DNA from 3 places in the Paenarthrobacter sp. C1 genome. Region 1 is predicted to be linked to each of the others. Evidence: riboswitches for the same ligand, from Rfam matches in the RefSeq annotation. Region 1 holds a riboswitch; each other region holds the start of a gene.
What was found. A riboswitch is a leader RNA that binds a small molecule or an ion and turns the genes downstream of it on or off. The one in region 1 is predicted to bind S-adenosylmethionine.

Region 2: linked by a shared signal. The riboswitch ahead of ACNAOU_RS14570 (aminotransferase class V-fold PLP-dependent enzyme) and the one ahead of metX (homoserine O-acetyltransferase MetX) in region 1 are both predicted to bind S-adenosylmethionine.
Region 3: linked by a shared signal. The riboswitch ahead of ACNAOU_RS19505 (DUF1737 domain-containing protein) and the one ahead of metX (homoserine O-acetyltransferase MetX) in region 1 are both predicted to bind S-adenosylmethionine.

Annotation. Positions count from the first base shown of each region.
Region 1 is NZ_CP186052.1:1,563,624-1,571,043, reverse strand. Features, by position in the region: gene ACNAOU_RS07420 (DMT family transporter) at 1-603, opposite strand, end outside; gene ACNAOU_RS07415 (RNA-binding S4 domain-containing protein) at 636-863, shown strand; gene ACNAOU_RS07410 (alpha/beta hydrolase) at 875-1,525, opposite strand; gene ACNAOU_RS07405 (SGNH/GDSL hydrolase family protein) at 1,596-2,438, shown strand; gene ACNAOU_RS07400 (winged helix DNA-binding domain-containing protein) at 2,466-3,620, shown strand; gene ACNAOU_RS07395 (hypothetical protein) at 3,666-4,115, shown strand; gene metX (homoserine O-acetyltransferase MetX) at 4,159-5,280, opposite strand; SAM riboswitch class IV at 5,295-5,412, opposite strand; gene ACNAOU_RS07385 (bifunctional o-acetylhomoserine/o-acetylserine sulfhydrylase) at 5,597-6,913, opposite strand; gene ACNAOU_RS07380 (VOC family protein) at 7,129-7,420, shown strand, end outside.
Region 2 is NZ_CP186052.1:3,105,695-3,113,114, forward strand. Features, by position in the region: gene aroA (3-phosphoshikimate 1-carboxyvinyltransferase) at 1-472, shown strand, start outside; gene rsgA (ribosome small subunit-dependent GTPase A) at 475-1,590, shown strand; gene hisN (histidinol-phosphatase) at 1,662-2,486, shown strand; SAM riboswitch class IV at 2,657-2,770, shown strand; gene ACNAOU_RS14570 (aminotransferase class V-fold PLP-dependent enzyme) at 2,803-4,209, shown strand; gene ACNAOU_RS14575 (class I SAM-dependent methyltransferase) at 4,257-5,078, shown strand; gene ACNAOU_RS14580 (metal-dependent transcriptional regulator) at 5,088-5,801, shown strand; gene ACNAOU_RS14585 (MFS transporter) at 5,820-7,274, opposite strand; gene ACNAOU_RS14590 (hypothetical protein) at 7,306-7,420, shown strand, end outside.
Region 3 is NZ_CP186052.1:4,170,278-4,177,697, reverse strand. Features, by position in the region: gene ACNAOU_RS19535 (UDP-N-acetylglucosamine 1-carboxyvinyltransferase) at 1-290, shown strand, start outside; gene ACNAOU_RS19530 (endonuclease domain-containing protein) at 396-884, opposite strand; gene ACNAOU_RS19525 (glutamate--cysteine ligase 2) at 1,439-2,641, shown strand; gene ACNAOU_RS19520 (hypothetical protein) at 2,638-3,255, opposite strand; gene ACNAOU_RS19515 (O-succinylhomoserine sulfhydrylase) at 3,266-4,474, opposite strand; gene ACNAOU_RS19510 (rhodanese-like domain-containing protein) at 4,475-4,885, opposite strand; gene ACNAOU_RS19505 (DUF1737 domain-containing protein) at 4,882-5,145, opposite strand; SAM riboswitch class IV at 5,159-5,270, opposite strand; gene ACNAOU_RS19500 (NtaA/DmoA family FMN-dependent monooxygenase) at 5,426-6,754, shown strand; gene ACNAOU_RS19495 (aromatic amino acid ammonia-lyase) at 6,754-7,420, shown strand, end outside.

The sequences.
Region 1 (7,420 bases):
ATGAACCGTGGCGGTGCCGTTCATGGCTTGCTGGAAGCTCATCAGGAAGCCTGCAGCCAAGGGAAGAAGGACGGGCAGCACCAGCGAGGCGAGGTCGGCGTCTCCGCCGAAGCGCGGCGAGACAGCCCAAGCGACGGCGGCGACGGTCAGGACGCTGCCGAGGACCCGCACCCCTGTGATGGCGCGGCGCCCACCCGGCCCGATGCCCATGCGGTCAACGAGCAAACCGCTCAGCGTCTGCCCTGTCACGGCTGCCACGGTGAACAGCGCGACTCCGAGCAGTGCCACCGTGAAAGACTGCGCGAAGACGAACAATGCACCGATCGCACCGGCCATGACGTAGAAGCGGGGAAAGCTGCGGTTCCGCACGGCGGGGATGATGCGTTGGAGACCGGCTCTTCCTTTGGGCGTCGCCAAGGATATCGCGCTGATCAGCAGCAGGCCTGTGGTGAAGCTCACCACAGCTGCGGCGATGCCGTCGTCGAGTTTGGCGCCGAGCGCCCCGTTGATCCTTCCCTGCAGCGGAATGACCAGGCCCGTTGCTACTGCAATGGGCAGGCCAACGGCCAACGGAAGGGCTGAACGGGGAGAAGGCTGCGGCACCGTCTCAACACTACTTCAGGCATCATTGCTGTATGAGCAACCCCGAAATTGAAGAGATCCCCATCCGTGACGACATGATCCGCCTTGGCCAACTGCTCAAGCTCGCCAGCTTGGTGGAGGACGGCGTAGAGGCCACGGAGCTCATCAAGAACGGCCTGGTGAAGGTCAACGGCGAGATCGATGAACGGCGCGGCCGCCAACTCCACGCCGGTGACACCGTGACCGTCAACGGTCAGACAGTGCGGATCACCACCGCCTGAAACAACGCCCCTTAGGGGGCGAGGACCTTGTGGGTGAGGAACTCCCCTACGTGCCCGATTTCCTGCTGGTTGATGCCGTGCCACATGCCCGTGTAGAGGACCTTGGTAAGGTCCACATGCTTGCGGACCCAGCCCATGGTGTATTCGATCTTGTCCGGCGTAATGACAGGATCCTGCTGGTCACGGCCCCAGAACATCGGCACCGATCCGTCCAGCTCGTCGTCCTTGAACGCGGCGTCGCCACCGGCGTCGATCACGAAGCCTGAAAGCCCGACGACGGCCGCGAAGTCCGCGGGACGGTACCGGAGCATGGTGGTCGCCATGGCCATGCCCATGGAGAAGCCAAGAAGCGTAACCGAGGAATGGTTGACCTTTACCGTGTCCAGCCATTCCAGGGCGTATTCGGCGGCAAGCTTCACGGCGTCCAGGGAGTAGTCGATGGACGCAGTGAGCGGGAACCACGTAAAACCCGGGCCCATGGGCATCGGTGCACGCAGCGATGCCACGACGAACCCCTCGGGGAGGAGCCCGGCCAGGCTGAAGAGATCGTCCTCGTTGGATCCGTAGCCGTGCAGCAGGACCAGGAGGGGCTTGCCGGCGCGTTCGGCTTCCTCGTGGGACCAGAGGACAACAGGTGCTGGAAAAGCGGGGGCTTCAGTCATGCCTCCATTCTTGCAGTTACCCGTAAGTAACAACCTACGGTGGCGTAGGTCGGCCCTCTGGGGGCAGGATATGAGCGTGAGTGAGAACAATCATTTAGTGAAACCGGGCGAACCCGCCCAAAAGCACCCGTGGAGCCGTTACGTGGCGTTGGGTGATTCGTTCACGGAAGGCATCGGCGATCCCGAACCTGCCAATCCCGGCGGTTACCGCGGCTGGGCGGACCGTGTCGCCGAAGAGCTGGGACGCGGACACGAGGACTTCGCCTACGCCAACCTCGCCATCCGGGGCCGGTTGCTGCAGCAGATCGTCGACGAGCAAGTCGGCCCCTGCCTGGAACTGCAACCGGACCTCGTCTCCATTTCCGCCGGAGGAAACGACCTCATCCGCCCCGGCGGTGATCCCGACCTTCTGGCCGAGAAACTCGACGCCGCCGTCGGCGAATTGGGCTCGGGTGGGGCCACGGTGGTCCTCTTCAACGGTCCGGATACTGCGTCCTCGGTCCTTGGCCGCATCCGGGGCAAAGTTGCCATCTACAACGAGAACCTGCGAACGGTCGCAGCCCGCCATGACGCCATCATTGCCGACATGTGGTCCTTGCGGCAGCTCGCTGACACCCAGATGTGGGATGCCGACCGCCTGCATTTCTCCCCCCTGGGCCACCACACCATCGCCATGATGGTCCTGGAGGCATTGAACGTCCAGCACACCCTGGAGCCGCTGGTACCCAAGGCCCTTCCTCCCCGGACATGGCGGGAAGCCCGCTCATCGGACCTGGTCTGGGCACGGGAATACTTCGTACCTTGGGTTATCCGGAGGCTCCGTCACCAATCGTCCGGCGACGGCATCACGCCAAAGCGTCCGACGCCGGGACCGGTCTTTGGTGCCGCCGGTACCGTGATGCCGCGGAGCTAGCCGGGAGCGATGGGCCGGTGAACCAGCATGGCGAGTGATGACTCTCCCCGTACAGCGGGGGTCCGGCAGTTGCGTCTCCGACGGCAACAGTTACGTCCTCCCCTGGGTGCAGCTCCAGGGGATGTGGTGCGCAATCTCCTGGCCGTCCAGTCGCAGGAATTCGCCTATGCCCGTTGGACCGTGGCGCAGCGGACGCCCTCGAGCACTGCAGCTGCAGTAGAACAGGCCGTTGCCGACGGAACCATCCTGCGGACGCACATCCTGCGCCCCACATGGCATTTTGTGCACAGGGATGACTTGGGCTGGTTGATGGCGTTGTCCGCTGACCGGCTGCATCAAGGCAACAAGGGCATGTACAAGCGGACCGGGGTGGACGGGGAAACTGCCGCCCACAGTGGGAGGATTCTTGCAGCAGCCGTGGCGGATGGTGCCCACAAGACCCGCGAGGAGTTGGCTGATGTTCTGGGCCAGGCCGGCTTTCCCGGCAAGGGGCTGGGTTTCATCTACCACCTCATGCACGCCGAAATCAGCGGCATTCTGGTGAGCGGCGCTCCGGTTCGTTCGGCTGGAGGAGCCCTGAAGCAGACCTACGCTTTGTTCTCCGAACGCGTCACCGCTCCTTTTTCCGGGCCGCTCAGCGGAGCGGACCGGGAACACGCCCTGGGGCAGATGGCCCTGCGGTATTTCAGCAGTCGCGGACCGGCTACCGTGAAGGACTGTTCGGCGTGGTCCGGGCTGACCATGAAAGACGTCACGTTGGGACTCAACGTCGCCGCGGAATTATCACCGGGAACGTTGGCCCGGGTCTCCTTCGATGACCTGGACTTTTACGGCGCCTCGGCTGACGTAGAAGCCCTGGAGGCTCCTGCCGGTCCAGCGGCCGGTTCCGTGCTCCCCCGCGTCGACCTCATCCAATGCTTCGACGAATACGTGATGGGGTACTCGCAATCCCGCCACTACCTGGGCGGCACCGCACCGTACTTGCCTGAGGACAACGGCCCCATGCATGTAGTCCTCGTGGACGGCAGGCTGGCCGGATGGTGGCGGCACAGCTTCGCAGGGGGCATGTGCGGGCTCGAAGTCCGGATGGACAAGCCGACAACCAAGGAAGAGCAGATGGCCCTGGAAGCCGAAGCGGAACGCTACGGGATTTTCCTGGGCATGGAGGCCAAGCTGCTGTGATGGGCACAGGGCTAAGCTGGGGTTAAGACCTAGGAGGCCTGCACTGTGAACAATCTGATCTTCTGGATCATCGTCTGCTCGTGGCTGATTCCCATGGGAATCCGCATGTACAACCGGTCCAAGGCCCGCCGCCTGCAGAACGGGAATTTTCGTGGTCAGGATTATCCGCAACAGGGTTTCCCACCACAAAATTACCCGCCGCAGGACTACCCGCAACAGAATTACCCGGGCTACCCGCCAGGGCCGGCAGTCATCCGCCCTGCAGACGAGGCTCCGCAGGTCGCGCCGCCGTCGAACGCCTCCTACCCAAGCGGTTCCTACCCAAGCGATTCCTACCGGGCCGGACAGCCCGCTCCCGCGCCGTTTCCCACTGCCGGTTCCGAGCCCCAGGGCTACCGCGCCCGCAAGCTGGCTGAACTGGATGCGAAGTTCACCAATGGCCAGATCGCCATGGAGGACTACATGAAACAACGCGGGGAGATCATGAACGGCTAGGCACGTCCACAAACAGGCAACTCTACGAACAGGCTCCTCACGGTCAGGCGAAGAACGCCCCGCGAAGCTGCTCCGACAATTGGCCGATTTCCGTGAGGAAGCCATCGTGGCCGATCGGCGCCTGGATGGTGTGGACCGGAACATTCCCCGGCAGTGCTGCCGCCAGTTCCTTGGACTGGGCCGGGAAGTACAGCCTGTCCGTGTCCACAGCAGCAACAAAGAACTCGGCGGTGGCACGCGAAAGTGCTTCCTGCAGTGTGCCCCGTCCCCGCCTGATGTCGTGGGACATCAACGCTTCGGTGATGGCGATATAGCTGTTGGCATCGAACCGCCGCACAAGCTTTGTCCCCTGGTGGTCCAGGTAGCTTTCCACCTGGTAGCGACCACGCTCCCCCAGGACTGCTGCGGAGAGCGGCGTTTCCTGATGTTGGGCTTCCCTGCCGAAGCGGAGATCCAGTTCCAGGGCGGAACGGTACGTGATGTGCGCAATCCGGCGGGCCAGGGCAAGTCCGTGTTCCGGAGCCGGACCGCCGTAGTAGTCCCCATTGTTGAAGTGCGGGTCCTGCCGGATGGCCAGGGTTTGGGCCTGCGCAAAGGCAATCTGCTCGGCGGTGCTGTAGGCTCCCACCGAAATGACGGCGCAGCGGTTGACCCTCTCCGGGAACGTGACAGCCCATTCGAGGGCCCTGGCCCCACCCATCGAGCCGCCCAGGACCGCGTGCCAGGATTCAATCCCCAAGAGGTCCGCCAAACGGGCCTCAGCAACCGTGCTGTCGCGAAGAGTGACCAGGGGGAACCGGGAACCCCACGGCTTGCCGTCCGGCGCATCGGAGGACGGGCCGGTGCTGCCATAGCAGCCGCCCACGATATTGATGGAGACAACGAAGAACCTGTTGGTGTCGATGGTGGCGCCCGGACCCACCAACTGCTCCCACCACCCTTCCTCGTCCGTGGCTCCGCGGGCAACGTGGGTGCTGCCCGTCAGCGCATGCTGGATGAGCACGGCATTGGACGCGTCGGCGTTGAGTCGTCCCCAGGTTTCGTACGCCAACACGACGTTGGGGAGGTGACCGCCGGCTTCGAGCGCCAGCGGCCCTATGCCCGCGTACTTGACGGTTCCGTCTTCTTCTCCGGATTTGGGAAGTGCTGTAGCAGTGATGGTCATTCCTTTGACACCTAACTTCGCGCTTGCCCGTCGCCTTGCGTGCGAACAGGCCAGGTCTTCACCCGGGGCACCCCACCGCGGAAGGAGGGTTGCCGGCCAGCAAGCCGGGGCTATCTGCTGGCACTCATGACCTAATACGTAGAGTCTAGGAAAGACACCACCGTTATGGCGAAGAATGTGACACCAGTGTGACGTTCAAGGGCAGCTTCATTCACGAAAGAGCACTCCGGGGTGCCGTCCGGCGAATAATCGTCGATGTGGACGGCACCCCGGGTCCGTCAGCCGGGTGCGTCAGCTGCAGGCGTGGACTGCCCGTTCAGGCGCCCTTGGCCGCGCGGAAGCCGGCTTCGAGGTCGGCAATGATGTCATCGATGTGCTCAATGCCCACGGACAAGCGGACTAGGCCCGGGTTGACGCCGGCGGCTACCTGCTGCTCGACCGTCAGCTGGCTGTGCGTGGTCGACGCCGGGTGGATGACCAGGGAGCGGACGTCACCGATGTTGGCGACGTGGGAGTGCAGCTCCAAACCGTCCACGAAGCGCTTGCCGGCCTCTACGCCACCCTTGATGTTGAAGGCCACGATGGCTCCCGTGCCCTGGGGTCCGTACTTGCGGCCCCGCTCGTACCAGGGGCTGGACGGCAGGCCCGCATAGGCGACCGATTCGACGTCGTCATGCGCTTCCAGCCACTCGGCCACCTTGGTGGCGTTGGCGACGTGGCGCTCCACCCGCAGGCTCAAGGTTTCCAGGCCCTGGGCAATGAGGAACGCGTTGAACGGCGACACGGCCGAGCCGAGGTCGCGAAGGAGCTGGACACGGGCCTTCAGGATGTAGGAAAGGTTGGCTCCGAGCGCTCCGTCCTTGCCCAGGTCGCGGGCGTAAACCAAGCCGTTGTAACTGGGGTCCGGGGTGTTGAAGCCGGGGAACCGCTCCGGGTCCTTGCCGAAGTCGAAGTTGCCCGAGTCCACGATCACGCCTGCGATCGCCGAACCGTGTCCGCCGAGGTACTTGGTTGCGGAGTGGACCACAATGTCCGCGCCCCACTCGATGGGCCGGATGAGGAACGGCGTGGAGAGGGTGTTGTCGACGATGAGAGGCACGCCTGCCTCGTGCGCGACACCGGCGACGCCTTCGATATCCAGCACGTCCTGGCGTGGGTTCGAGACGACTTCACCAAAGAACAGCTTGGTGTTCGACTGGACGGCCGCACGCCACTGCTCGAGGTTGTCCGGGTCCTCGACGAAAGTCACGGAGATGCCGAACTTCTTCAGCGTGTGGGCCAGCAGGTTGTACGTGCCGCCGTAGAGGCTGGGGCTCGCGACGACGTGGTCGCCGGCCTCGGCGATGTTCAGGATGGCAAAGGTCTCGGCTGCCTGGCCCGAACTGAGCAGCAGTGCACCCAGACCGCCTTCGAGGCTCGCGACGCGCTGTTCCACGGCGTCCTGCGTGGGGTTGCCTATCCGGGTGTAGATCGGAGCCAGTTCGGCCAGGGCAAAACGGTTGGCCGCGCTTTCAGCACTCGGGAAAACGAACGACGTTGTCTGGTAGATCGGCAGGGAACGCGCGCCCGTGGCGGCATCCGGCTCTTGGCCTGCGTGGATCTGGCGGGTTTCGAAAGACCATCCTTGGCACATGGAATTCTCCTGTTCGTGGCGCGTGTGGTCGGCGGAATAGCTGCGGGAAGGAAGCTGCGGCCAGTCTAGGAAGTGTCCGGGTCCTTGGACAGCTTTGTGACGCCAGCAGAATATATGGGCTCTTTTGCGACCTTCCATGACGCCCGTCGCGAGATCCCACCTTAGTTAGGGTTGGCTTAGCTGAGACACCGATCACAAAGTGCCAAGATGAAGCCATGCGCATGGATCACGTCTCTTACGCCTGTGAACGAGATGGCCTCTTGGCCACTACCGAACGAATTTCCGCGGCTCTGGGAGTGGACGCAGTCCGGGGCGGAGTGCACCCGCGCTTCGGCACCCGGAACATGATCATTCCCCTTGCGGATAACAAGTACCTGGAAGTCGTGGAGGTCCTGGACCACCCTGCTTCCGACAAAGCACCCTTCGGCCAAGCTGTCCGTGCACGCTCAGCCGCCGGCGGCGGTTGGATGGGCTGGTGCGTGGCAGTTGACGACCTCGCCCCGTTTG
Region 2 (7,420 bases), 1.5 Mb from region 1:
GCGGACCATCCTTGCTGCCATGGGCGCAAGCGTCACCCTTGACGGGGGAACACTGACGGTTACCGGCGGCAATGAGATCAAGGGTGCTGATTTCGACGAAACCAGCGAGCTCGCGCCGACTGTAGCCGCACTTTGCGCTCTGGCTACCGGCCCTTCGCGATTGACGGGCATCGCCCACCTCCGCGGACACGAAACAGACCGCCTCGCTGCCTTGGTTGCCGAGATCAACCGCCTTGGTGGCGATGCGGAAGAAACTGCCGATGGCCTGGTAATTCGCCCAGCTTCCCTCCATGGCGGAGTGGTACACAGTTACGCAGACCACCGAATGGCCACTGCCGGCGCCATCCTGGGACTCGCCGTCGACGGCGTCCAGGTTGAAGACATCGCCACAACATCCAAGACGATGCCCGAGTTCCCGGAGATGTGGGCACGAATGCTTGACTCCGCCGGCACGAATGAGGCCGGCAACTGACCATGGGCCGCGACGCACGTTCCTGGGACGAATCCGATGTCCGGATCCGTCCCAACAAAAAAGGATCACGACCCCGGACCAAGGACCGTCCCAGCTACGATGACGCCGTGATCGGACGGATCATCACGGTGGACCGCGGGCGGTACCGGGCAATCGTGGACGAAGACTCCCCCAACGAACGCATCATCATCGCCGCACGCGCCCGCGAACTCCGGCGCAACCCTGTTGTGCCCGGTGACTTCGTGGCCCTTGTAGGCGACGTTTCCGGGTCTCCGGACACGCTGGCCCGGCTGGTCCGGGTGGAAGAACGCCGGACCCTCCTTCGCCGCAGCGCCGATGACACGGATCCGATCGAGCGGGTAGTCGTGGCCAACGCCGACCAGCTGGTGGTGGTTGTTGCAGCCGCGAATCCCGAACCGCGGACCGGGTTCATCGACCGTGCCCTTGTGGCGGCGTACGACGCCGGTATTGAGCCACTGCTGCTGATCACCAAAGCCGACGTGAAGGATCCCACTGAACTGCTGGCCAACTACGTCAGCCTGGATTTCCCGGTGATTATCAGCCGGACAGCCGATTCTGAAGCCGGCGGCATTGATGCCCGATCCGATGATGGGCTGTCGGCCCGGTTGGACAGGGATGCTGTTTCCCGGCTCCGCGCACACCTCGGTGGCAAAGTGACCGTCATGCTGGGCCACTCCGGTGTCGGCAAGTCCACCATGGTCAACGCGTTGACGGGCGCCGAGCGGGCCACCGGCGGCGTGAATGCCGTCACCGGACGTGGCCGGCACACTTCGTCCTCGGCATTGGCGCTGAAGCTCGCGGATGCCCCCTCGGGCAGCTGGATCATTGACACCCCCGGTATCCGCTCCTTCGGCTTGGCCCACGTGGATCCGGACCGGATCCTGCATTCCTTCCCGGACCTCGAACCCGGCACCGAAGCATGCGAGCGGGGATGCAAGCACGACGCTACGGCAGTGAACTGCGGGCTGGACGCCTGGGTCAATGAAGGACATGCGGGCCCTTCAGGGGTGGCGCGCCTGGCGTCACTGCGTCGCCTGCTGGGCGCGGACCCACGCCTGGAGGCCAAAGAAGCGAAAGAGCTCGGCACGGTTACTTGATGACACTGGAAAACTGAGGGTGCAGCGGTAACGTCCCCACCGCCGCCAGTATTTCAGGATAGTTTGGTGCCATGACCCAACCCGCTTCCACCTACAACGACGACCTGCGCCTGGCCCATGTCCTCGCCGATTCCGTCGACGCCCAAACCATGGATCGCTTCAAGGCCCTGGACCTGCAGATCGAAACCAAGCCGGACCTCACCCCTGTCACCGATGCCGACAAGGCTGCGGAGGAGGCTATCCGCGGTCAGTTGTCGCGCTCGCGTCCACGTGATGCAGTCCTGGGTGAAGAGTTCGGCAGCAGTGGCCACGGATCGCGGCGCTGGATCATCGATCCCATCGACGGAACAAAGAACTTTGTCCGCGGCGTTCCAGTATGGGCAACGCTGATCGCGCTCGTCGATGAAGGCGAGCCCGTCGTTGGTGTGGTCAGCGCTCCGGCGTTGGGCAAACGCTGGTGGGCAGCCAAGGATATGGGCGCCTACATGGGTCGGTCCCTCGCTTCAGCAACCCGCCTCAAGGTGTCCAACGTTTCACGCCTGGCCGACGCTTCCATGTCCTACTCCAGCCTGTCCGGCTGGAAGGAGCGGGGCAATCTGGACGAATTCATGGACCTCACGGAGGACGTCTGGCGCACACGTGCCTACGGTGACTTCTGGTCCTACTGCCTCGTGGCCGAGGGCGCGGTGGACATCGCCTGCGAACCGGAGCTGAACCTCTACGACATGGCGGCGCTCGTCCCCATCGTGACGGAGGCAGGCGGGCGCTTCACTTCCCTGGAAGGCGAAGACGGACCGTTCGGCGGCAACGCCCTGGCCACCAACTCCATCCTGCATTCGGAAGTCCTGAAGCGGCTGAACCCCGGACTGGACGACCTCCTGCAGTCCCAAGCCTGAGGCCGGCACTACTCCGGATTGCCGAATTTTCGACGGCGGACGCCCGCTTTTGTGCGCGTCCGCCGTTTTTTGTTCGCGGAAACTGGGATTTGGCATTCCGCGTAACAAAGCGCTTAACAAAACCCCACGGCTTTGGATCGTCCCCCGGACGTGCCTTAGCCTTTTTTACAGGTCACGAGTGCCAGCGCTAAACCCCGGTTTGCTGGCCGGCAACCCTCCATTCGCGGTGGGGTGCCCCGGGTGACGACCCGGCCGGTCCGGAACGGATGCGGCAAGCGCGGATCCCCCTGTGGGGGTCCCTCTTGAGTGAGGTCCCATGAGCACAGTCACGTTCAACGCAAACACCATCCCTTCCTTTGTTGACGAAGCCGCCCTCGAATCGGCAGCTGCGCGTCCCCTCGCCGCCGTCACGGGCGCGGAGCTTCAGGCGCCTCTGATCCAAGGTGGCCACGTCCGCTATGCCAACCTCGACTACGGCGCGTCAGCCCCTGCGCTGACGATTGTTTCCGCCTACCTCAACGAGGTCCTCCCGTACTACGCCAGCGTTCACCGCGGGGCAGGCTTCGCCTCGCAGATCAGCACCTCCGTCTACGAGAATTCCCGGAACATCGTCCGTGACTTCGTTGGCGGACGTGCAGACGATTCGGTGATCTTTACCCGGAACACCACGGACTCCTTGAACCTGCTGGCCGGCTGCCTCCCGCAGGTCGACGGCGAGTTTGCCGGCGAGGTCCTGTACTTGGACATTGAGCACCACGCAAACCTGCTCCCGTGGCAGGGCGTGCCGCACCGCAGCGTGGTTGCGGCGCCGACCCTGGCCGGAACACTGGACAAGATCGAAGCCGAACTGGCCCTGGGCGGCGTCAGCCTGCTCGCCGTCACGGGCGCCTCGAACGTCACCGGAGAGATCCTGCCGATCGCCCGGCTTGCCGCGCTGGCCCACGAGTACGGCGCGAGGATCGTGGTGGATGCAGCCCAGCTCGCTCCGCACCGCCGCGTCAACATCGCAGAGGCTGACGTCGACTACATCGTCTTCTCAGGACACAAGCTCTATGCGCCGTTCGGCGCAGGAGTGGTAGTGGGCCGCCCGGACTGGCTCGACGCCGGGATCCCGCACCTGGCAGGTGGTGGCGCTGTCCGCGAAGCGCGCTTGGACTCGGTCAGCTGGGCCACGGGTCCGGCGAGGCACGAGGGCGGTTCCCCCAACGTCCTGGGCGCCGCGACGCTCGCCCGCGCCACTCAGGTGCTCGCCGGCCTCGACCAGGACGCCTGGCACGCACACGAAGCGGGCATCCGCAGCTACCTGGTTGAGGGCCTGGAAGCCATCGACGGCGTTACAGTCCACCGGATCTTCAGCGATTCCGAGGACACCATCGGCGTGGTCAACTTCTCCGTAGAAGGATTCGACGCCGGACTGGTCGCCGCATATCTGGCGGCCGAACACGGAGTGGGCCTCCGCGACGGACGTTTCTGCGCGCATCCGTTGCTCAAGCGGCTGGGACTGCCTTCGGGTTCCCTGCGCGCAAGCTTCGGCGTCGGCTCCCGGTTGGAGGACGCCACCAGGCTACTGGCAGGCATCGAGGAACTCAAGCGCAACGGCCTGGGCTGGGACTATGTGGTGGACGAGGGCCGCTGGGTACCGGCCAACGACCACCGCAGCTACCCCGAGTGGGCGCCCAACACCCCGGGCACAGCCGGTGCCGCTCCCTGCACGGTCGACTAGAGGGTAAATTCGTAGGGTACCTCTAACGGCCCTGTGAAGGAGTTTGCGTGTCCCTGCGCTCAGCGAACGGCGCTCCAGTCACTCCCGGTCCCGCCGGTCCCCGCGGACCCAAGCTCCATGCCTCCCGGCGCCATGAACTTGGCCAAAGCTTCCAGGATGGCGGAGAGCACTACGATCGCGTGCGGCCGGGCTATCCTGTGGACTCCGTTGATTGGCTCCTGCCCGAAGGGGCGTCGACAGCTGCGGACCTCGGCGCAGGAACGGGCAAGTTCACGGCACTCCTGGCCGGACGCGGACTTGAGGTGGCCGCCGTCGACCCTTCCACCGATATGTTGGCGCAACTGCGAAAGACCTACCCCGATGTTCACGCGACGGAGGGGACGGCCGAGGCAACCGGACTGGCGGACTCAGCATTCGACGTCGTCAGCGTTGCCCAGGCCTGGCACTGGTGCGAGCCCCTTGCCGCGAGCACGGAGATCGCCCGTATCCTGCGCCCCGCGGGGGTTCTGGGGCTGATCTGGAACCAGTTGGACACCTCAATTCCCTGGGTCCATAGGCTCTCGCGCATCATGCATGCAGGCGACGTCCACAAGCCGGGATTCCGGCCGGTTATCGGCCCGGAGTTTCACGGACTGGAACGCCACCTCACCAGGTGGGAGGACCCGATCTCGCCCGAGGACATCATGGAGTTGACCAAGTCGCGCAGTTACTACCTGCGCGCCAACGAAGCGACGCGGGCCAAAATCATGGGCAACCTCCAGTGGTACCTCTACGAACACCTTGGCCACGCGCCGGGAGACACGGTGCCGCTGCCCTACCTGACGCAGACCTGGCGTGCATACAAAGTCCACGATGCCACACCACGGTAGGCTAGGGGTGTGAAGACCAGTACGCCCTCCTCCTCGATCGAGGACTACGTCAAGGTCATCTACTCCTATACGGAGTGGCAGGACAAGCCGATCACGTCCTCACAGCTTGCCCTGCGGCTCGGGGTCGCCAATTCCTCGGTGTCGGAAATGGTGCGAAAGCTCAAGGACCAAGGCCTCGTTGACCATCAGCCCTACAGCGCCATCCGTTTGACCTCCGAAGGCATGCGCCTCGCTCTTTCGATGGTTCGCAGGCACCGCCTCATTGAGACGTACCTGGTGGAGGAACTCGGCTACAGCTGGGACGAGGTCCACGACGAAGCCGAGATGCTGGAGCATGCGGTGTCCGACACCTTCATCGAACGCATGTCAGCCAAGCTCGGCCACCCCGTGCGGGACCCCCACGGCGATCCGATCCCGTCAGCGGACGGTGCCGTTGACTTGCCGCATGCGTACCGCATGATCGAACTCGACCAGGGCCACTCGGGCCGCATAACCCGCATCAGCGACGAAAACCCCGAACTCCTCCGGTACCTTGCCGCGGAGGACATCGCGCTCGACGCACCCGTTGAAGTGATGGGGCGCAAGCCTTTCGGCGGGGCATTGGTGGTCCGGATAGGCAGCGGCGCTGCCGGTCGGGAGTTTGACCTGGCAGATGAAGTCGCCTCCGCGCTGTGGGTGAAGAGTGCCGGCACCCACCAAGGCTGCGTGCTCCCGGCGCGCTGACCCTTGCGGCGCGGGTGGTCAGCCGGGCTGCCCGACTGGACCGCCGTCGTCGGACGCCGCATCCGGTTCCCGTTCAGCAGCAGCCGCCGCCTCGCGTGGTGGGTTGCGGATCCCGACGGCGGACGCCACCGCGCCGGCCAGGAACAGCAGGGCGGTCACCACCAAGGCGTTGTACAGCCCTTGCCTGGTGAAAACCGGCCCCACAATCACACCCGCGAAAGCGATCGAAATAAGGCCTGCGATACGGGCAACCGCGTTGTTGACGGCAGAGCCGATTCCGGCTTCCGTCGGCGGAACAGCGCCGAGGATCGCGGCCGTCAGAGGCGCTACGAGCGTCGCCAACCCCAGGCCGAAGACAATCTGGCCGGGCAGCACCTGCGTCCAGTAATTGAGGGGCTCCTGCACGGACAGGGACATCAGGAAGCCCACACCGCACAGCAACGGACCGATCGTCATGAACCATCGAGGACCGTACTTGCCGGCCAGGCCACCAAAGTAAGAGGCTCCCAGCATCAGGATGACGGTGCCCGGGAGCAAAGCCATGCCGGCCACGGTGGCACCCAGCCCTCCGACCTGCTGCAAGTAGATTCCCAACACGAAGAAACCGAGGGATATTCCAGCATAGATGGCCAACGTGCCGACGTTGCCCCAGGCAAAATTGCGGATCCTGAACAGTCCGAGCGGCAGCATGGGCTCGGGCGTCCTGCCTTCGTGGAACAAGAACAGGACCATGGCCAGCACACCGAGAATCAGGGGCACCCACACCTGCGGACTCCCCCATCCCATGCGTCCCTGCTCGATGAACGCGAAGACCGGACCGCCCAAAGCAACCATGGCCAGGAACGCCCCAAGATAGTCGATCCGCTTCGTCTTGTCCCTGGCGGCGTCGGAGGCGCGAAGACCGGCGAGCATGGGCCAGATGGCCAAGGCCGGAACCACATTGATGAAGAAGATGACCCGCCAGGACAGAAGATCGACGGCGGCGCCACCGATCAGCGGACCAACAATGGCCGCCGCGCTGGTCCATCCTGACCACTGGCCGATGGCCTTCGATTGCGCCGGCCCGGAGAACGACGTGATGATCATGGCCAGCGAACTTGGCACCAGGAGCGCACCTGCGATCCCTTGGAGGGCCCGTGAGACCACCAGGACTTCACCGCTCCACGCCAAGCCGCAGAGCATCGACGTGACGGCGAAGCCTGCCAGGCCCCATTCAAGGATCCGTGCCCGCCCGAAATGGTCCGACAAAGACCCCGCCACCAGAATCAAAGCCCCCAGCGTGAGCAGGTACGCGTCCACCACCCATTGCTGTATCACCAGGCCGCCACCCAGCTCCCGGCCGATGGCGGGCAGTGCGAGATTCACCACAAAGCCGTCCAGGATGGCAATGAACGACGCCACGATTGCCACCACAAGGACCCGTTTTTGGAGGGGTGTACTCGGCAACAGGACAGGAGCGTCAGTCATGTGCACAGCCTACGCCGCGTAAGTCCCGTATCGTTGAATGGTGATCAGCAGACGTGATGCCGCTTTGGCCCTTGATATTTCGATGGAAATGGCTCAGCGCCACGGCATTCCGTCCCGACTCTCCGAAGCCGAGCTCCGCGACCTTCAGGACA
Region 3 (7,420 bases), 2.1 Mb from region 1:
ACTGGGTCTACGAAAACCGGGCCATCTACCTGACAGAACTCAACAAACTCGGCGCCCAGGTTCAGCTCCTGGACCCGCACCGGATCTACGTCAACGGACCAACGAAGTGGCGTGCGGCAGAAGTTGGTTGCCCTCCGGCCCTGCGCCCCGCCGCCTGCCTTCTCCTGGCGATGCTTGCGGCCAGGGGTACTTCCGAGCTGCGCAACATCTACGTGATTGAGCGAGGTTACGAGGACCTGGCCGAGCGGCTGAACACCATCGGCGCGAAGGTGGAGTACTTCCAGGACTGATGCTGACGTATTTTTGCTGGATCATCGGAGCTCGCAGCAACGGAAAAGCCCGGAACTTCGGGCCTTCCGGCTGCTGCTTCGGGCGATGATCCAGCAAATACTCTGTCATCGCCCATCCCGCGGCCTTCCGAGCCCAAGGCACGCCCGGATCTGGCCCAAGACCAGCTCCGGCGAGTTCCAGATTTGCTCGGGGGAGAAGCTCAGGACGCGGTAACCCATTGCCTGCGCCGCGTTCAACCTGCCCATGTCCTTTCTCCAGGCCTCCCGTGAACTGTGGAACTGATAGCCATTGACCTCCACAATCAGCCAGCCGTCAATCAGGGTGTCCACCCGGCCCACTCCTGGGATTTGGACCTGCCGTTCAAAGGAGAGTCCCGCCGCCTCAAAAAGCAGGCGGGCACTGATCTCCGGGACGGATTCAGACAAACCGTCGGCCTGGCGCAGTCGTTTCCTCGCATTCCCGAAGTAGTTGGCCCGCAGCTCGCCCTCCAGGACGTCACGGGGAACTCCACGGTTTTTCATAGCGGACTGGGCCACGGCAATGGCGTCAACGTCCGGCAGGCACGTGAGAGCGTGAATGACAGTGTCTTCCACCGAGGCAACTGGAACGTAGGACTCCGAGCCCAGCCTGAGACCTCCGTGCCGGATAAACCCCCGGCCTCTGTTGTGCTTGGTTGCCAGATGCAGTCTTCCCGGTTTGTCTTTAAGCCAGAGGCCATAGCGGACAGCTGCGCTTGCGCATGTCAGAAGTCCGTTGTTTACGAGGGCAGAGACAAACTCCGTATCTGCGGAGGGCAGAGCCCATATGCCGTGCCGCGGTTGATAGGCCCCCTCGAGCTTCCTTAGGTCCGCCGGGGTGTGCCCGTGGGCCTTAAGCAGCCCTACCTTGGCTACTCCACCTACTGACGACAAGAATTCGAATGCGTTCATGCCTTCAGTCAGCCACGGACTGGTCCCTCCCCAGCCCGGAAACTTCGCCTATGTGGACAAATCTGCTGGATCATCGGCCCCGGCCAGCTTGCTTGGCCGGCTAATCCGCGGGTCCTCTCCGTTTCCAAGGGCGATGATCCAGCAGAATCTGTTTGCCGCAGGCCAAACTGCCAGTCCCACCCTGTGTTCTGAAGGCCACCCGTGACGCAGAATGGAGCATGCGGACTTTCGGGGTCGAGGAAGAACTGCTCATCGTTGATCCGGTGACGGGCATGCCCTTGGCTCTCGCGGACGCGCTTCTGGCCGGCTACGAGGAACCTGCCACGGAGACCGGACTGAGCCAGGAGCTCAAGCTGGAGCAAATCGAAACCCAAACGCGGCCGTGTCACAGCTATGCCGAACTCCTGCAGCAGATTCGCCGGGGCCGCGCCATGGCCGATGAAGCTGCCCGGCGGCACGGTGCAAGGGTTGCAGCGATCGCCACTTCACCATTGGCCTCGAACACGCACACCACCCCGGATCCCCGGTACGCCGCGATGCTGGACCACTTCGGCATCATCGCCACCGAGCAGTTGACGTGCGGGTTCCACGTTCACACTTCAGTGGAGTCCCCGGAGGAAGGCGTGGTGGTGCTGGACCACATCCGGGACAAACTCGCGGTACTCACCGCGCTCTCGGCCAATTCGCCCTACTGGCGCGGGCTTCCGACCGGGTTCGACAGCTACCGCACGCAGGCATGGAACCGGTGGCCCACGTCCGGGCCGTCATCGCTTTTTGGCTCGCTCACGGCTTATCGACGCGTGGTGCAGCGCTTGCTTGATACCGGTGTAGTCCTGGATGAGGGGATGATCTACTTCGATGCCCGGATCGCCAGGAACCAGCCCACCGTAGAGGTCCGGGTCGCCGACGTCTGCCTCCGCGCAGAGGACGCGGCGCTGATCGCGGTGCTGGTGCGGGCTTTGGTGGAGACGGCCTCCTTGGAAATGCTCGACGGCGTTGATCCCACCCCGGTGCCGACCGCCCTGCTGCGGATGGCGGGTTGGCGGGCCAGTAATTCCGGTTTGCGGGGAGACCTCCTGGACTTCGGCGATTTCCGGCCCCAGCCTGCCGCTGATGTCGTGTGGGCGTTGGTTGACTATCTCAGCCCGGTACTGGATGACCAAGGTGAATTGGCGCTGGTCAAGGCGGGCATTGCCGAAATTCTGGGACGCGGCAACGGAGCGCTCGAACAACGGGACTCAGCGGCACGGTACAGCGCCAGGCATCGTGACGGCGGGAACCCGCCCGGCTCCGAAGCCCTTGCCGCCGTGGTCTCGCACGCTGCGAAGGTGACTGTTCGTGGCACCGCGACAGGCGCGTTCAAGGACCCGGGCGCGTTCAAGGACCCTGTCCCGCTGCTGACCAGAGTGCGGCGGCCTTAGCCCTCGATGTCTCGGATGTTCTCGCTATCCCCGATGTCCCCGGGTTCCGGGCACGCCATCAGGTACGCTCCGACGGCTCCTTCGGTGAGGTAGAAAACCAGGGGCGGGATGTCCTTGGTGGTCGCCAGGACGGTCCCGGAAACCACGGCCATCCCTGCTGCCGTCATCCCCGCCCATCGTTTGGCGGGGGACTTCAGCAGGCTGCCGCCCAAGGCAGCCAAGCCCAGCACATGCAGCCATGAGTAGGCGAGGAACGGTGCATTGGATCCCCGAAAATAAGCGAAACGCTCAAGGTCCGAGGCCCGCCGCGACAAGCTGTAGATGAAGAATGGTGCGCCCGCGAGCAGCGCTGTTGCTGCCGCGGACGCCCACGCTTTGGAGGTCCCTGCCGGTTGTGCTTTCGAGAACGCCATGAAGCCCACCGGGACTGCGGCGGTTCCTGCAGCGGCCGCGTGGTGGCCGATCACCCATCCGCGCTCGCTGGCAAGCAGCAAACGCAGGCGCTCTGCGGGGTCGTGCATGAGGTACACGCGGGATCCCGGTGAAATCCCGGCCAACCACACCACCGATCCCGCAACGATGACAGCCCCCGCCCGGCGGTATGGATGCCTCATGCCAGCAAGGTTAGACCTGTTTGAGGGCCTTCTCCAGATCCAGGATGAGATCGTCCACGTCCTCCAGCCCCACCGACAAGCGCACCACGCCATCGGACAGCCCGATCGCCGCCCGGCCCTCCGGACCCATGGCCCGGTGGGTGGTGGTGGCAGGGTGGGTGATCAACGACTTGGAGTCACCAAGGTTGTTGGAGATGTCGATGACACGCAATCCATCAAGCAGCGCGAACGCGGCTTCTTTCGCGGAGCGGCCAGCGGACGGCGAGAGCTCGAACGTGAGCACTGTGCCTCCGGCTTTCATCTGCTTCGCGGCGAGCTCGTACTGCGGGTGCGACTTCAGCAAGGGGTACTTGACCCAGCTGATGGCGGGTTGCTGCTCCAACCATTCCGCGATCTTCAGGGCCGATGCCGAGCTGTGGTTGACTCGGAGCCCGATGGTTTCCAGGCCCTTGGTCAACACCCAGGCGTTGAAAGCCGAAAGCGATGGCCCCGTGTGGCGCATGAGCTGCTTCACCGGTCCATCGATGAACTCCTTGGTGCCCAGGATCGCGCCACCGAGGACGCGTCCCTGGCCGTCGATGTGCTTGGTGCCTGAGTACACAATCACGTCGGCGCCCAGCTCGCCACAGCGCTGCAGCAGGGGAGTGGCAAAGACGTTATCGACGACGACAGTCGCCCCAGCGGCATGCGCCAGTTCGCTGACGGCTTGGATGTCCACGATTTCCTGCATCGGGTTGGACGGTGACTCGAAGAAGACGGCGGTGGTCGGCTCGGAGAGAGCCTCACGCCACTGGTCAAGGTCCGGTCCGTCCACAAACACCGTCTCCACGCCCCAGCGCGGAAGGATCTCGTTGAGGATCACGAAGCAGGAGCCGAAGAGGGAACGGGCAGCAACCACGCGGTCCCCGGCAGCCAGCAGGGCACCCAGTGCGGTGAACACGGCGGACATGCCGGACGCCGTCGCGAAGCAAGCCTCGGTACCTTCGAGGAGGCGCAGCCGCTCCTGGAAGGTGGCCACGGACGGGTTGCCGTAGCGGGAGTAGACGAAGCGTTCGTCCTCGCCGGTGAACGCGCGTTCTGCCGCGGCGGCGGATTCGTAAACGAAGCCGGAGTTCAGGAAGACGGGTTCGGCCGTTTCCTGGAAGTTGGTACGGTCAAGTCCACCGCGAACGGCCTGGGTGTCGGGGCTCCAGCCGGCGGCGTCAGGATTGAAAGTCACTTACTCGGTCCCCAGATTCGTTGGCAGGCCACGGTTCTTCCAACCATTGACGGTGCGTTCGCCGTAACGGTCGGGTTCGCCCTCAAAGCCTTCAAGGACGTTGTAGGCGGTGAATCCTGCCTGCGTGGCGGCGATGGCGGCGGCGATGGAGCGCTGGCCGGAGCGGCAGATGAAGACGAGCTCCACGCCGTCGTCCTCGGGTGCCTGTTGTTGCAGGTCCTCGATGAAGCGGGAGTTCGGGATGCCGCCGGCGAGGTTCCACTGGATGAACAGGGGATCGTTCTCGGTGGCTTTCGTGTCGGGGATTCCGATGTGGGCCCATTCGCCCTCGGTGCGGACGTCCACCAGGATGGCGCCCTGTTCAAGCTTGGCCCACGCGTCCTGCGGGGTCAGGTCACCTGCGTAGCTCATGCGTGGCCCTCGAATGCTTCTTCGTCGTCGGTATCCAGTTCATCAACGGCGTTGGCGACTGCGGCATCGGCGCTGGCAATCGCGGCGGGCAGGACAACGGCCTGCGCGACGATCACGTCGGTTCCGTTGAACGTGGCTGCGGGGCTGCCGTGCAGTACGTACCCATCCGTCAGGGCGTTGGTGATCCGCTCACAAAAGTCGCGGGTATCCGGGCCTGTTATCAGGCGGTAAGAGAGTTTTTCTTCAGTGGGTTCAGGCATTGCTGGTGCTCCTCAGTCACGCTTGCAGTTCGAGTTGTCGATACGCCGAGTAGTCACCTGAGGCACCCCGCCGGAGAGAGGGTTGCCGACCAGCAAGTCAGGGCTTTGCGCTGGTTCTCATTACTCAAGAAAAACGTAGCATTCACGACGACGGCCCGCACGGCGGCCGTCGTCATGTTGCGTAACCGGGCGGTACTGGAGTACGGGTCCAATTAAGACGTCCCGGGAGCATAATTGACGCAGTACGACCCCCTGTAACTTCGTATGAAATCAGGTCGCGGTGAACGGACAGAGCAGTTCTACACTCAAGCCCATGCTGCATTTTGGTTGGTTCGTGGGGCACGGTTTCGGGGTGCAGGGCTGGGGCACTCCGGGCTACAGCCTGGGGTACGACTGGAAGAAACCGGCCCTGTACCAGGAGGCCGTGCGCGCGTTCGAGCTGTCCGGGCTGGACCTGTTCATCATCGAGGATTCCCTGACCGTCCCGGACACCTATGGCGGTACTGCCGAGGTTTCGCTGGCCCATGCTTCCTTTGCGCCGAAACACGATCCTCTGGCGTTGGTCCCGTACTTGCTTTCCGCCACGGAGCACCTGGGGATCGTTCCCACGGTCAGCGCTTCCTTCTACCCGCCCTTCACCGCGGCCCGGCTCCTCGCTACCCTGCAGCACTTCTCCGAGGGGCAGCTCGGATGGAATGTGGTCACCTCGGGCAGCGATCTCGCCGCGCAGAACTACGGCTTGGACCAGCAGATCGAACACGACCTCCGGTACGAAAAAGCGGAGGAATTCGTCGACGTCGTCAGGCGGCTTTGGCGTAGCTGGGAGGCCGACGCTGTACTTGAGGACGTTTCAGCCGGGGTGTTTGCGGACCATACCAAAGTGCACCCGATCAACCACGACGGGGACTTCTTCAAGGTCCGTGGGCCGTTGAACACGGCACCGTTGCCCGAGGAACCCGTGCTTGTCCAAGCGGGCGCCTCTCCGCGGGGCAAAGCGTTTGCCGGCGGTCACGCGGATGTGGCAATTGCGCTCGCCCGCGGCGTTGACGATATGAAGGCCTACCGGGATTCGATCCGGGCCGAGGCGGCGAAAGCCGGCCGGAATCCCGACGACGTGAAGGTGCTTTTCGTGCTGAAGCCCACCGTGGTGGGTTCCACAGCCGAGGCCGAGGAGTTGCGGGCGCAGCGCCGGGAATTGACGCAGCGTGACATCGACAGCCAGCTCAACTCCATCTCCTACCTGTCCGTGATCGACTTCAAAAAGTTCGACCTCGATGCCCCGCTTCCGGAGTTGAGCACCAACAGCAACCAGGGCACCTTGGAGCACTTCGCCAAGGCTGCCCCTCCCGGGTCCACTCTGCGTGAAATCCTGCAGGCACGCAGCGGTGGTGCCGGGGATTCGATCATCGGCACGGTGGGAGAAATTGCGGATTATCTGGAGGAGACCGGCGCGGCCGTAGGGGGCGACGGCTTCCTGTTCTCCGGCTTCGTTGATCCGGTGACCGTGCACGGTGTGCTGGACAAGCTGACCCCGGAACTCCGCCGCCGCGGCCTGTTGAGGAAGAGTTACGGCAACGGCGGATTCCGCCAAAACCTGCTGGATTTCTAATGGGCATTTTCACCATCGGGACGGGCCCCGTTTCCGCGTTGGCTGTGGCGGAAGCGGCTGCGGATCCGACATTTCACGTGGAACTCAACCAAGAAGCGTTGAATTTGATCGGACGGGGAAGGGACATCGTGGAGGAGGCGGCCGCCTCCGGCCAACGGATCTACGGTTTGAATACCCTTCTAGGGTCAGGCCGGGACACTGCTGTGGAGGAGAAGTCCCTCCTCGCCTACCAGGTGCAGGTCATCAGGTATCACAACAGCGGCGTAGGCCCGTATCTGGATCGTGCCGCAGCGCGCGCAGTGATCCTGGCCCGGCTTGTCGGGTTCAGCCGGGGCGGCTCCGGAGTGCGTGTCGGGACCGCAGGGTTCTACGCCGAACTGCTCAACCGCGGCGTCTACCCCGCCATCCCGCGCGAAGGGTCCGTGGGTTCCTCCGACCTGACCCAGCTGGCCGCCGTCGCTGCCGTAGCCCTGGGCGAGGGGGAAGCGTTCGATGCCTCCGGCATGCTGGTGCCCGGCGCCAAAGCCCTCGCGGACGCCGGCCTGCAAGCCCTGCAACCTGCTGCCGGAGAGGCCTTGGCCCTGGTGAGCGCCAATGCCTACTCCGTGGGCGCGGGAGCCCTCGCCTTGGTGCGCCTGCAGCACCTGGCCCGGCTCGCCGACGTCG